Regions from separate parts of the Anoxybacillus sp. FSL W8-1294 genome, predicted to be linked through region 2. Evidence: riboswitches for the same ligand, from Rfam matches in the RefSeq annotation. Region 2 holds a riboswitch; each other region holds the start of a gene.
The links. Region 2 has a riboswitch for S-adenosylmethionine ahead of NSQ23_RS11820 (bifunctional homocysteine S-methyltransferase/methylenetetrahydrofolate reductase). Riboswitches for the same ligand answer to the same signal wherever they lie in the genome.

Region 1 (4,279 bases), 240 kb from region 2:
TGGATATTTTGCACACGACTCTCTAGTGATGACGGCAACCACCCCTCCTTTCGCTTGCGGTTCAGAAAGCGTGGTTTTCTGTATCTTGTTTTTCGATTTCGTCTTGCTCGACGAAAAGCACGCCTTTTATCTATTCTTTCCTTGATGTCTGTGCGATGGTCAAGTTGCCCTAACCATACCACTTCTTGTCCTCGCAAAATCGCTAATCCTGTATGTCTACTTCCATAGTCGATTTTTAGCCGATATGTTGTTTCATTTTCTGATTCGTCCACTGATTTTTTCAAGATAATGGTAAATGGGAATCGTTTGTAAATCGCCGCCTTCCCTTGTTTCAACAGCTTTCTCGCAACTGCTTCGTGACAAGGAGCAAGCGGACACTTATTTGTGTCTAACACAAAAACCATAGGGTCCTCCCCTTTCCTCTGCTTACGCAGGTCATATTCTCCTCGACCATGTTATAGATGCTTGTTATGTGCAAGACACTAGCGCTACCCACCACGCTTGTTTAATCTTGCACGACAGAGGAACGGGCTGGAGAAGCACCCGAACGTGTCATGACATCTATAACGTAGGCTCTGTTTCAAGCCTTGGTCTGGTCAACATGGGGCTTACAAGCCCATGACTTTAGTCATTGGGTTGTTGACCTCAAAAAAATTTTCTTTACATTTTGATTTTTACAATATATGATGTTTGACTAGAATTTCAACCTTTTTGTGAAGTAGGTGGGAAAAATGACGACATTTCCGCAATCGAACTTGTTACAGCAACTACCGAAGCAATTCTTCGCTTCGCTCGTCCAAAAAGTACATGCGGTCATTGCTGAAGGAAGAGATGTTATTAATTTAGGACAAGGAAACCCGGATCAGCCGACGCCTCCGCATATTGTTGCCGCGCTTCAGCAAGCGGCTGCCAACCCGACATATCATAAATATTCGCCATTTCGCGGCTATTCGTTTTTAAAAGAGGCGGTGGCGACATTTTATAAGCGCGAATATGGGGTAACGATTGATCCGAAAAAAGAAGTCGCCATTTTATTTGGCGGAAAAGCTGGGCTAGTCGAAATGCCGCTTTGTTTATTAAACCCAGGCGATGTTGTGCTCGTTCCTGATCCTGGATACCCAGATTATTGGTCGGGCGTTGTGCTCGCGCGAGCGCGCATGGAAACGATGCCGCTGCGAGCGGAAAACAATTTTTTGCCTAATTATGAGGAGTTGGACGAACGTGTCGTAAAACAAGCGAAACTTATGTTTTTAAACTATCCGAACAACCCGACAGGCGCGACGGCAACACAATCATTTTTTGCTGAAACAGTTTCGTTCGCACAAAAATACGGGATTGGTGTCGTGCACGATTTTGCGTACGGGGCGATCGGTTTTGATGGGAAAAAGCCAGTAAGCTTTTTACAAGTCGAAGGGGCGAAAGACGTCGGCATTGAAATTTATACGTTCTCAAAAACGTACAATATGGCAGGATGGCGCATCGGTTTTGCGGTCGGTAACGAAAGCATGATTGAAGCGATCAACGTATTACAAGACCATTTATACGTCAGCATGTTCGGGGCGATTCAAGAAGCGGCAGCAGTCGCACTACTTGATTCGCAACAATGCGTCGCCGAGCTTGTGGCGACGTATGAATCGCGGCGCAATACGTTTATTCATGCGCTTCGTGAAATCGGGTGGGACGTGCAAGCGCCAGCAGGTTCGTTTTTCGCTTGGCTTCCGGTGCCAAAAGGATATACGTCTGAGACGTTTGCTGACCTTTTGCTTAATCAAGCGCATGTGGCGGTCGCACCGGGCATCGGTTTTGGGGAACATGGGGAAGGCTACGTGCGCGTAGGGCTATTGACGAGTGAAGAACGGCTAAAAGAAGCAGCGGAACGAATCGGACGGTTGCAACTTTTTTAAAAAATGATTGACAAATGGAGAAAGTGCTGGCATAATTCGAATTACATTTACGAAAAACGAACTGTTCAAAAAATTATATACATTGCGAATTCTTATCAAGAGTAGGCGGAGGGACGAGCCCGATGAAGCCCGGCAACCGACTTAACAGCTGTTAAGCACGGTGCTAATTCTCGCAGCAATCGCTGAGAGATAAGAAGAGACGACTGATCGAACCTCTTCTTATGAAGAGGTTTTTTATTTGTAAAGGAGTGGGAGTATGATTACCGCAACGTATTTGATTCATGATGACAAAGATTTGGCGAAAAAAGCGGAAGGAATCGCGCTTGGGCTCACTGTCGGTTCGTGGACCGATTTGCCGCAGCTTGAACAAGAGCAGTTAAAAAAGCATAAAGGCATCGTCGACTGTATCGAACAGCTGGACGAAGACGAGCGCGTCAATACGTATTTCGGGAAGCGGCTTAAACGGGCGCTCGTGCGCATTTCGTATCCGAGCGTCAATTTTAGCGCCGATTTTCCAGCGATTTTGACGACGACGTTTGGGAAGTTGTCGCTTGACGGAACGATTAAACTCGTTGATCTTACGTTTTCGGATGAATTAAAACGGGCATTTCCCGGTCCACGCTTTGGCATGGACGGCATTCGCGAAAAGCTTGGCGTCTTTGACCGTCCGCTTGTGATGAGCATTTTTAAAGCGGTCATTGGGCGTGATTTACAATACGTCACCGAACAATTAAAACTGCAAGCGCTTGGCGGCGTCGATCTCGTCAAAGATGATGAAATTTTGTTTGATAACGACCTTACCCCTTTTGAAAAACGGATCGTCGCAGGAAAACAAGCGTTACAAGACGTGTACGAACAAACAGGGCATCGGACGTTATATGCGGTGAACTTAACCGGAAAAACGTTTGAACTAAAAGACAAAGCAAGGCGCGCGGCAGAACTTGGCGCGGACGTATTATTGTTTAACGTCTTTACATACGGACTTGACGTGTTGCAAGCGCTTCGTGAAGATGACGACATTCGTTTGCCGATTATGGCGCATCCGTCGTTTAGCGGAGCGATCGCTTCGTCGCACGTGTATGGCGTCAGTTATGCGCTTTTACTTGGGAAATTGTTGCGCATGGCAGGGGCAGATTTTTCGCTCTTTCCATCGCCGTACGGAAGCGTTGCGCTTGAAAAGCAACAGGCGCTCGCCATTTCTGAGGAGTTGACGAAAGAAGATTTGTTTTTACGCGCATTCCCTGTTCCATCTGCCGGTATTCATCCGGGGCTTGTGCCGCTTCTTATGCGCGACTTTGGCATCGATTGTGTCATTAACGCGGGCGGTGGAGTGCACGGACATCCGCAAGGCGCTGTCGGTGGCGGGCAAGCGTTTCGCGCCGCGGTGGAAGCGGTGCTTTCTGGGCGTTCGCTTCATGAGGCTGCGACGGAAAACGAAGCGTTAAAACAAGCGCTTGACTTATGGGGGAGCGCATGATGAAGCCGGTCATTTTTTGCGATTTTGATGGGACGATTACGTTAAACGATAATATTATTGCTTTAATGAAACAGTTTGCTCCGCCGGAGTGGGAAGCGATCAAAGACGATATATTGGCGCAGGCATGTACGGTGCAGGAAGGGGTCGGTCGGATGTTTTCGTTGTTGCCGACGACGCTGAAAGAAGACATCGTGCAATTTCTGATTGACACCGCGCGCATTCGCGACGGATTTTCCGACTTTGTCGCGTTTACGAACGAGCGACAAATTCCGCTTTATATTGTGAGCGGCGGCATCGACTTTTTCGTTTATCCGCTGCTTGACGGGCTCGTTGAAAAAGAGCGCATTTTTTGTAACAGCGCCGATTTTAGCGGCGATACGATTCGCATTACGTGGCCGCATGCGTGCGATGAATATTGCCAAAATGGATGCGGCTGCTGCAAGCCGTCGCTTCTTCGTAAACTCGCGCCAAAAGGGGCAAAAACGATCGTCATCGGCGATTCCATTACCGATTTAGCGGCAGCAAAACGAGCCGATCACGTCATCGCGCGCGACTTTTTACTTGAAAAATGCCGTGAGCTAAACTTACCGCATACGCCGTTTACGACGTTTTATGACGTCATTCATGTGTTAAAAGAGAGCGAGGTGATTGTGTGAAAGAGAAATGGGAAGAGCTAGCGGAAGTCAAACGAGAGCTAGCGGCGCGCGACTGGTTTATGGCGACAAGCGGCAATTTGTCGCTGAAAGTGAGCGATGAGCCGCTTACGTTTCTTGTCACCGCAAGCGGAAAAGATAAGCGAAAAGAGACGGCGGAAGATTTTTTACTCGTCGATGCTGACGGACGACCGGCGGAAGCGACGCATGTAAAGCCGTCGGCGGAGACGCTTCTTCACGTTGAA
Region 2 (4,279 bases):
CGCAAGCGGCCATGCGAGCGCGAATGTCATCAGACAATGTAATGCCCGGTACTTCATGGTGTAAAAAGTCGGCGTTTCTAGCGCTTGTAAGCGGCATAATGCCGATGTAAATTGGCGTCGCCAAATGTTTTGTCGCCTCGTATACGTCTTCGATTTGTTTTTCACTATATAGCGGCTGCGTTAAAAAATATTGCGCTCCGCATTCAATTTTTTTCTCTAGTCGTTTCACCGCTTTATCTAAATGGCGTACGTTCGGATTAAAGGCCGCAGCGATGGAAAAGTTCGTTTTTTGTCCGAGCGGTTTTCCAGAATACGAAAGCCCTTCGTTAAATTGACGAATTAACGAAATGAGGTCAAATGACGATAAATCGTAGACGGATGTCGCCCCTGGAAAGTCGCCGACTTTTGATGGATCGCCGGTTAAAGCGAGCACATCGGTCATGCCGAGCGTATGAAGCCCCATTAAGTGCGACTGTAAGCCGATTAAATTGCGGTCGCGGCATGTAATGTGAATAAGCGGGCGCATGTTCAGTTGTTGTTTGACGATCGTTCCGACAGCGACGTTGCTAATGCGTGGTGTTGCTAGCGAATTGTCAGCAAGCGTTAGCGCATCAATATGTGCTTCTTTCAACGCTTTGGCGCCTTCTAAAAATGTTGTTAAGCCGAGCTTTTTTGGTGGATCGAGCTCGACGATGATCGAACGGCGCGTGCGGGCGATGTCGGCTAAGGAAGGTTCTTTCGCCCGTTCCGCTTCTTGCACGACGATTGTATGCCGTTGTTTCACTTTTTTTTCATATACAGGTGTGCGGTCGGACAGGGCGCGAGCGATAGCGGAAATATGTTTCGGCGTCGTTCCACAACATCCGCCGATGAGTCGAACTCCTTGATCGCGAAAGGCGCGCGCTGTTTCTTCAAAATATTGTTCGCTCGTTTCATAAACGAACCGTCCGTCGCGATATTGCGGCAAGCTTGCGTTTGGGTACACCGATAAAAAGGCGCGCGTCGGAATCGGCACTTCTTCAAGCGAGCGCAACATATGATACGGACCGAGATGGCAGTTTAAGCCAACGACATCGGCGCCAAGCTGTTCGAGTTGACACAGCGCATCTGCAAGCGGCATGCCATGTTGTAAGACGCCAATGTCGTGCAAGGTGACGTGGGCGATGATCGGCAACGTCGTTTCTTGGCGAGCGATGGAAAGAACGGTTTGCAGTTCTTCAAAATCGTAATACGTCTCAAGCAGCAGGCCATCGACGCCTTCGTTTAACAAGACGTACAGTTGCTCGCGAAACGTTCGTTTCACTTCTTCGAGCGAAATGGTGCTTTTATTTGTGCTGCGGAGTCCCCCAATTGTGCCGAGCACATAGGCGCGTCCTTTTGCGGCTTGCTTGGCAAGTTGGACAGCCGCTTTATTGATTTCTTTCACATCGTCTTGCAAGCCGTAGCGAGCAAGTTTTACATAGTTGGCGCCATATGTGTTCGTTTGGATCACTTCAGCTCCTGCTTCGATATACGCTTCGTGAATATGAACGATTTCTTCAGGCTTTGTCACATTTAATTCTTCAAAACAGCGATCGATGCCGTGCGCATATAATAACGTCCCCATCGCTCCATCGGCGATGACGATGCGTTCTTTTAAATCATCTAGCAATCCCACGTCCATTCCTCCGTTTCTTTTTCAAATAAAAAAGTCTCCTCCATAAGAAGAAGACGTTGCACGCTCCTTCTTATCTTCCAAGCGAATCGCTTGTCTGGACTTAGCACCTTGACGATCGTCAGGTTGCTGAAGGTTCATCGGGCCAGTCCCTCCCCTTCTCTCGATAAGATGATGTGTATGAAGTTACTCATAAATGTAACTGATTTTTTAGAAATATTCAACTATTTTATTTGAGAAAAGAAAAAAGAAGGCGCATAGCCTTCTTAACGGTAGTTGACGAATTGGACGTCGATCGGTAAATCTGCTTCGCGAATCGCGGCGATGACTTTTTGCAAATCGTCTTTACTTTTGCCGCTGACGCGAATTTGGTCTTCTTGAATTTGACTTTTCACTTTTAAACCTGTATTTTTAATGATTGTGTTAATTTTTTTCGCGTTGTCTTTGTCGATGCCTTGAACGAGTTTCGCACGCTGGCGCACCGTTCCGCCAGACGCAGCTTCCACTTTTCCGTATTGAATGTTTTTTGTAGGGACGCCACGTTTAATAAGTTTGCCGATGAGCACATCTTTCAGTTGTTCTAGTTTGAACTCGTCGTCGGAAATAAGAATAAGCTCGTCTTTTTCAAGCGAAATGTCGCTTTTGCTCCCTTTAAAGTCATAGCGATTTTGAATTTCTTTTAACGCGATGTTGATGGCGTTCGTGACTTCCGACAAATCGACTTTTGACACGATATCAAATGAACTTTCTTTTGACATATGGATCACCTCGGCATAAATTCGTTGTGTTTCCATTATAGTCGATCGTTGGCATATGAACAACTTTACAAAATTTTTATATTAAAAAGTAAACAAACTGTCGAATGTTGTCGATATAATAAATGAAGTGAGATTTAATCGAATAGTAAGGAGATGAGGAAATTTTATGAAAAAAATCATTTCACTCATGATGGCATTTGTTTTGTTGCTTGCCGCTGGGTGTTCGCAAACGAGCTCATTTCAGCCGAAAGAGCGTGTAAAAATTGGCATTATGTTATCAGACGTTGGACTTGGCGATCAATCATTTAGCGATTCGGCGTTTAAAGGATTGATGAAAGCGCGTGATGAACTTGGCGTCTTTTTTGACTATCGCGAATTAAAAGAAACCGGAACGTATGAAAAAGGGCTAACGGAACTTGTTGAAGCTGGGAACGATCTTGTCATCGGACTTGGGTTTATGGTGCAACAAGATTTAGAAAAAGTCGCGAAAAAATATCCGAAACAACAATTTATATTGATTGATGCGGTGTCTGATTTACCAAACATCACTTCGATTACGTTTAAAGAAGATGAAGGAAGCTTTTTAGCGGGCGTCGTCGCTGGCATGTTGACGAAAACGAACAACGTTGGCTTTGTTGGCGGAGCGGATGTACCTTTAATTCGTAAATTTGCAAACGGCTTTATTCAAGGGGTAAAAGCGGTGAAGCCAGAAGCGAAGGTACAAGAAGTGTATGCCGGCAATTTCGGTGATGATAAACTTGGGGCACAAATCGCGAAACAAATGATCGGAAACGGTGCCGACGTGTTGTACGCAGCAGCAGGGTTTACAGGTGTTGGCGTGTTGCGCGAAGCGGAGATGAATAAAAAATATGCGATCGGTGTCGATAGCGACCAATATTTTTATGCGGAAAAAGCGGTTGTGACATCGATGTTAAAAAATGTCGATGTGGCGCTATATACGGTCATTCAACAATATGTCGAAAAGAAAGAAGTGCCTAAAGGGACGGTCGAACTCGGCTTAAAAGAAAACGGTGTTGATTTAGCACCGATTCGCGTTGTGACATTCACTCCAGAACAACAAGCAACGCTTGAAAAATGGAAAGAAAAAGCGACGAACGGCATCGCACAATAAAGGAGGGATACGATGTCCATTAAACAGCGATTGTTATTTCATTCATTAGCCACGCCAATTATTGCAGGCGCCATTATTGTGTTTATTATTATGAATATGCTGTCGATTCAATCGTCCAATCAAGATTTTGTGCCACTCATGATGAAGACGCAACATTTACAAGCAGAATTGAAGGCGACGAAGCAAAGTTTAAGCAACTATGCGTATAGCCCGACAGAAGGAAATAAACAAGAAGTGCTTGTTCATTTAGCGGAATCGGAAAAGCTACTTCAAGCGTTAAATAAAGGATTAACTCAACCGTATTTCCGTTCTGCACTTGAACAGGCGAATAAAAAATTTGCGGCGCTTGATGCGGAATCGAAAGCGGCACTTGATGCGCGAAATGTAGCGGAAATTCGCCGCCAATCGATGCGGGCAGAAGGAGTATTAAACGACATATACGTCGTGAACACGTATGTCGCTGAATATTATACGTATATGCAACAAACGTTACAAAAGCAAATTTCAGGCGTTATTACCATTTCGCTCGTTGCGATTGTCATCGTGTTATTGTTTGCTGGATTTAGCGGATTCCGTCTAACGCAAAAAATTACGACGCCGCTCAAAAAAATTGCTGAAAACGCGAAGCAAATCGCAAGCGGCAATTTGCGCATCGAGCCTGTGAAATATAACGGGAAAGATGAGCTTGCTGATTTAAATGCAGCATTTACAACGATGGCTGATCAACTAAACGGT
Region 3 (4,279 bases), 230 kb from region 2:
TTTCCACGCTAAGCTGTAATCGTCTTGGTCAATAACCGTGACGCCCGGAATGTTTAAGTCGTTGTCGAATGCGACGACGTGAATGCCTTTCGCGAGCGCTTTTTCAACAGGCGCTTTGAGCGCGTCGGCGCGTCCGTGGTCTAGTAAAATGGCATCGACGTTTTGGTTGATTGCTGTTTCAACGTATGAGGCCATCTTCGTTAAATCGTTGTCGGCGTTATAAATTTGCACGTCGCCGCCAAATTTCGCGACTTGTTCTTTTACGCCGGCGATATATTGCGATGAAAACGTGCCGATCGACATTTGCATAATGGCAGCAATCTTAATCGGCTTTTGTAACGCTTCTGGAATGTCGGCTTGTTCTGTTTCTCCTTTTGCTTCTTCTTTCGCTTCTTGTTTCGGCTGTTCGGCCGGTTTCGATACGGCGTCTTGTTCATTCGTGCACCCTGTTAAAAGGGCAAATATAAGCACGATGAGTATTGATAGTTTTTTCATGCGGAAACCTCCTCAAATAATGTCGGTAGCTTCGTTTTGTAGTCGCCAGACACGATGCCTTTTTCGGTAATGATGCCGGTAATGAGTTCATGCGGCGTAACGTCAAATGCAGGATTGTACACGTTCACATTCGGCGCGATGTTTACACCAGCGATATGGGTCACTTCTTCTTTCGCCCGTTCTTCAATCGGAATGTCGTCGCCTGTTTCCGTCTGTAAGTCGATCGTCGATAGCGGAGCGGCGACGTAAAACGGAATGTTGAACGCGTTCGCTAAAATCGCTAAGCCGAGCGTGCCGATTTTGTTCGCTGTATCGCCGTTGGCGGCAATGCGGTCTGCCCCGACGATGACGGCAGAAATGCGCTTTGCTTTCATCGTTTGCGCCGCCATATTGTCTGTAATGAGCGTCACATCGATGCCAGCTTGCGAAAGTTCCCAAGCGGTAAGCCGCGCACCTTGCAGCACAGGGCGCGTTTCGCAAGCGTACGCATGAAGCGTCATTCCTTTTTCTTTCGCTAAATGAAACGGTGCGAGCGCCGTGCCGTAACGCGCCGTTGCAATCGCCCCCGCATTGCAAATCGTCATGATGCGATCGCCGTCTTGGAACAAAGAAAGGGCATGTTCGCCGATGCGTCGGCATACGTCTTCATCTTCAACTTGAATGCAAATCGCTTCATGAATGAGCGTCGTTTTCGCTTCATTGACCGAGGTGGCGTTGGCGACGCTTTTCATGAGCCGGTCAAGCGCCCAAAATAAATTGACGGCAGTCGGGCGCGAACTCGCTAAATAGTCGCGGTCGCGCTTTAAATTGGCGTGAAACTGTGCTAAGTCGTTTGTTTCATACGATTTTGCCGCAAGCGCTAACCCGAAGGCAGCGGTCATGCCGATCGCCGGCGCCCCGCGCACTTTTAACGCGACGATCGCGTCCCATACGTCTTTTATGTTTTTTAAGTCTAAATATTCAGTCTTATGAGGCAACGCTTGTTGGTTTAAAATCGTAATATGCGTATCGTGCCATTGTACAGATTTCATCATTTTCCTCCTAGCTGTTGACATGTGCGGTTTGTTGTACGAGACGTTTGATAGCATGAATCGGCAAATGTTCACGTTGCACGATGAGTTCGCGTCCGAGGCGAAGAGCGTGCCGTTTCGCTTCGAGTCGCCGTTCAAGCGGCAATTCATCGAGGTCCGCCACATGCGCTAAACCGATCGTGCGGCGAATGACTTCGCAACCCGCAAATCCGATCGCTTCGACGAGCGCGTCGTTCATGATGTCGTCGAGCACGAAAGAAACACGCGCATACGGTTCGTTGCTTTCTTGCCAACATGTCGTAAATGTACGAACAAACACGTCCCACGTTTTTTCAATATGCGTAAAGAGCGGCTCGCGTTCGCTTTCATGGCGAGAGAGGGCGTTTAATAGTAAATTGGCAAAAAATTGCCCTAAATCAAAGCCGATCGGACCGTAAAATGCAAATTCTGGATCAATTACTTTCGTGTCATCGTCGCTTGCGAATATGCTTCCGGTATGTAAGTCGCCATGAAGCAACACGTCTGCTTTTGTTAAAAAGAGCCGTTTTAATTTCGCTGTTTCGCGCTTGAGTTCATCATCTTGCCAAAGTTGTTCGACGTCTGTACGAAGCTCCGTTTCAAAGCTGTTCGTGTCGTGGTCAAAAAACGGGTCGGTAAAGACGAGATCTTCCGTAATTTTACAAAGTTCAGGGTTTGTAAACTGTTGCACGAGCTTCTTTTTTTGTTGTTGATTCATGCCGAAATCAGACGTATAAAAAGCTGTTTTCGCGACAAACTCACCGATATGTTCAGAAAGCTTCGGAAATGTTTTTCCTTCGATCAGCCCGCGGCGTGCAATTTGTAAATGCGACAAATCTTCCATCACCGTAATCGCTAAAGTCTCATCGGAATAATACACTTTTGGTACATACTGAGGGACGTAGCTTGCGAACGTGCGCAACGCTTGGCTTTCGATTGTCGCGCGCTTTAATGTAAGCGGCCAGCTTTCGCCGACGACTTTCGCGTACGGCAACGCTTGTTTAATGATGATGCTGTCGTTTGTGCGCTCGTTGACGATGCGAAAGACGAGGTTTAAGTTGCCATCGCCAATTTCTTGGCATGAAAGAAGTGCATCTTCTTGGAATAGCCCTAAACGAATCGCGAGCGCGACCGCCTTTTGCTCTGTTAACGGTTCGTACATAGTAATTCCTCCCTTAGCATAAATAAAAAACCTCTTTCGCTGAACGAAAGAGGTTTGAAGTTTGCTTCGCACCTCTTATCTCTCAGCCTACTGCTGCAAGAATTAGCACCGTGCGTCATCGCCGGTTGCCGGGTTTCATCGGGCTCGTCCCTCCACCTGCTCTTGATAAGAGTGTTTACCATTATTTAAATGTTTTGAACAGTGAAAAAGTTTCGTGAATTCGCTTGATTCGAATCATACATCGCTTTATGCTTGTTTGTCAATCCCTTTTTTCAAAAATTTTATACACATCTGGGCGACGATCGGCAAAAATCGGGATGCGCGCGCGCACGTCTTGCACTTCGTTTATGTCGATATTCGCCACAATGACCGTTTCTTGTTCATTTCCTTCCGCAAGAATATTTCCCCACGGATCGATAATCATCGAGTGGCCGGCAAATTCGTTGTTCGGATCTTTTCCTGCGCGGTTGCAAGCGACGACGTAACATTGATTTTCAATCGCGCGCGCCATTAACAACGTGCGCCAATGATGCAGGCGAACGAGCGGCCATTCGGCGACGACAAATAGCACTTCGGCACCGTGAAGCACATGAGCGCGAATCCATTCCGGAAAGCGAATGTCATAACAAATGACGCCTGCGCCCGTCACACCGTCAAGCGAAAATATACCCGTCGTTTCCCCAGCTTGCAAATGTTTATGTTCATCCATCAATTTGAACAAATGAAGTTTACTATATTCACAAACGACATCGCCGTTTCGATCGACGATATACATCGTGTTCGTTATTTGTCTTTCTGTCTTTTTCGCTACCGATCCGCCGACAATATGCACATTGTACGCACGTGCAAGCGAAGAAAGAAACGTTTTTGCATCTTCGCCGTTTTCATCGGCGATATCGCCAAGTCTCGCTAAATCGTATCCTGTCGTCCATAGCTCTGGCAAGACGACGACGTCGACGTTACGGGCAATTTGTTCCATGTAGCGCACGACGGTTTGTTTATTTTTTTCCGGCTCCCCAAAGGCAATGTCCATTTGTATACAAGCAATATTCATTCGTTTCACGAAACTCACGCAAGGAAGCCCCTGCCTTTAGGCACGGGGAGGAATTGCGCCTTGTGCAAGCTCCGCTTCCTCCTTTCTGTAAGTATATCCATCAAATCGCTGAATGACTTGAATATATTTATAGCTGATTCCTTGTGCGATACGTTTACCGTCTTTTCCTTTGATGTCGAAATTTCCAGTCTTCCTGCATGCCACTTCACCAAACCACACGCCTTTGTATTTTCCTCTTGGAACAATAGCCTTAACCATGTCTCCTGTTTGGAAGCCAAAGAAGAACTTTTGTCTTGCAAGATAACCCCTTGGGAAGCCATATCTATCTAGGTTTGTGCGTGAACGACTGCCACGCCCTTTTGCCTTGATGAATAACACTTCTTTTGTTTTGAAGTACAAGTGGTTTGGTGTGCTTTCTCCAACGCAACAGGCATCAAAATAGTGTGTTTTCGGCAAACCTAAACGAATACGATTCATTTTTGTTCGTGCACCTGTTCCGCACTCAACATCTAATCTTGC

Region 1: another riboswitch for S-adenosylmethionine. It lies ahead of mtnW (2,3-diketo-5-methylthiopentyl-1-phosphate enolase); the one in region 2 lies ahead of NSQ23_RS11820 (bifunctional homocysteine S-methyltransferase/methylenetetrahydrofolate reductase).
Region 3: another riboswitch for S-adenosylmethionine. It lies ahead of mtnK (S-methyl-5-thioribose kinase); the one in region 2 lies ahead of NSQ23_RS11820 (bifunctional homocysteine S-methyltransferase/methylenetetrahydrofolate reductase).

Annotation. Positions count from the first base shown of each region.
Region 1 is NZ_CP150179.1:1,972,312-1,976,590, reverse strand. It holds gene iscB (RNA-guided endonuclease IscB) at 1-404, opposite strand, end outside; gene NSQ23_RS10515 (pyridoxal phosphate-dependent aminotransferase) at 732-1,904, shown strand; SAM riboswitch class I at 1,994-2,100, shown strand; gene mtnW (2,3-diketo-5-methylthiopentyl-1-phosphate enolase) at 2,161-3,381, shown strand; gene NSQ23_RS10505 (2-hydroxy-3-keto-5-methylthiopentenyl-1-phosphate phosphatase) at 3,378-4,037, shown strand; gene NSQ23_RS10500 (methylthioribulose 1-phosphate dehydratase) at 4,034-4,279, shown strand, end outside.
Region 2 is NZ_CP150179.1:2,207,993-2,212,271, reverse strand. It holds gene NSQ23_RS11820 (bifunctional homocysteine S-methyltransferase/methylenetetrahydrofolate reductase) at 1-1,657, opposite strand, end outside; SAM riboswitch class I at 1,725-1,827, opposite strand; gene NSQ23_RS11815 (YajQ family cyclic di-GMP-binding protein) at 1,921-2,412, opposite strand; gene NSQ23_RS11810 (BMP family ABC transporter substrate-binding protein) at 2,579-3,544, shown strand; gene NSQ23_RS11805 (methyl-accepting chemotaxis protein) at 3,557-4,279, shown strand, end outside.
Region 3 is NZ_CP150179.1:1,977,009-1,981,287, reverse strand. It holds gene NSQ23_RS10540 (sugar ABC transporter substrate-binding protein) at 1-495, opposite strand, end outside; gene mtnA (S-methyl-5-thioribose-1-phosphate isomerase) at 492-1,550, opposite strand; gene mtnK (S-methyl-5-thioribose kinase) at 1,537-2,706, opposite strand; SAM riboswitch class I at 2,779-2,878, opposite strand; gene NSQ23_RS10525 (carbon-nitrogen family hydrolase) at 2,966-3,760, opposite strand; gene iscB (RNA-guided endonuclease IscB) at 3,797-4,279, opposite strand, start outside.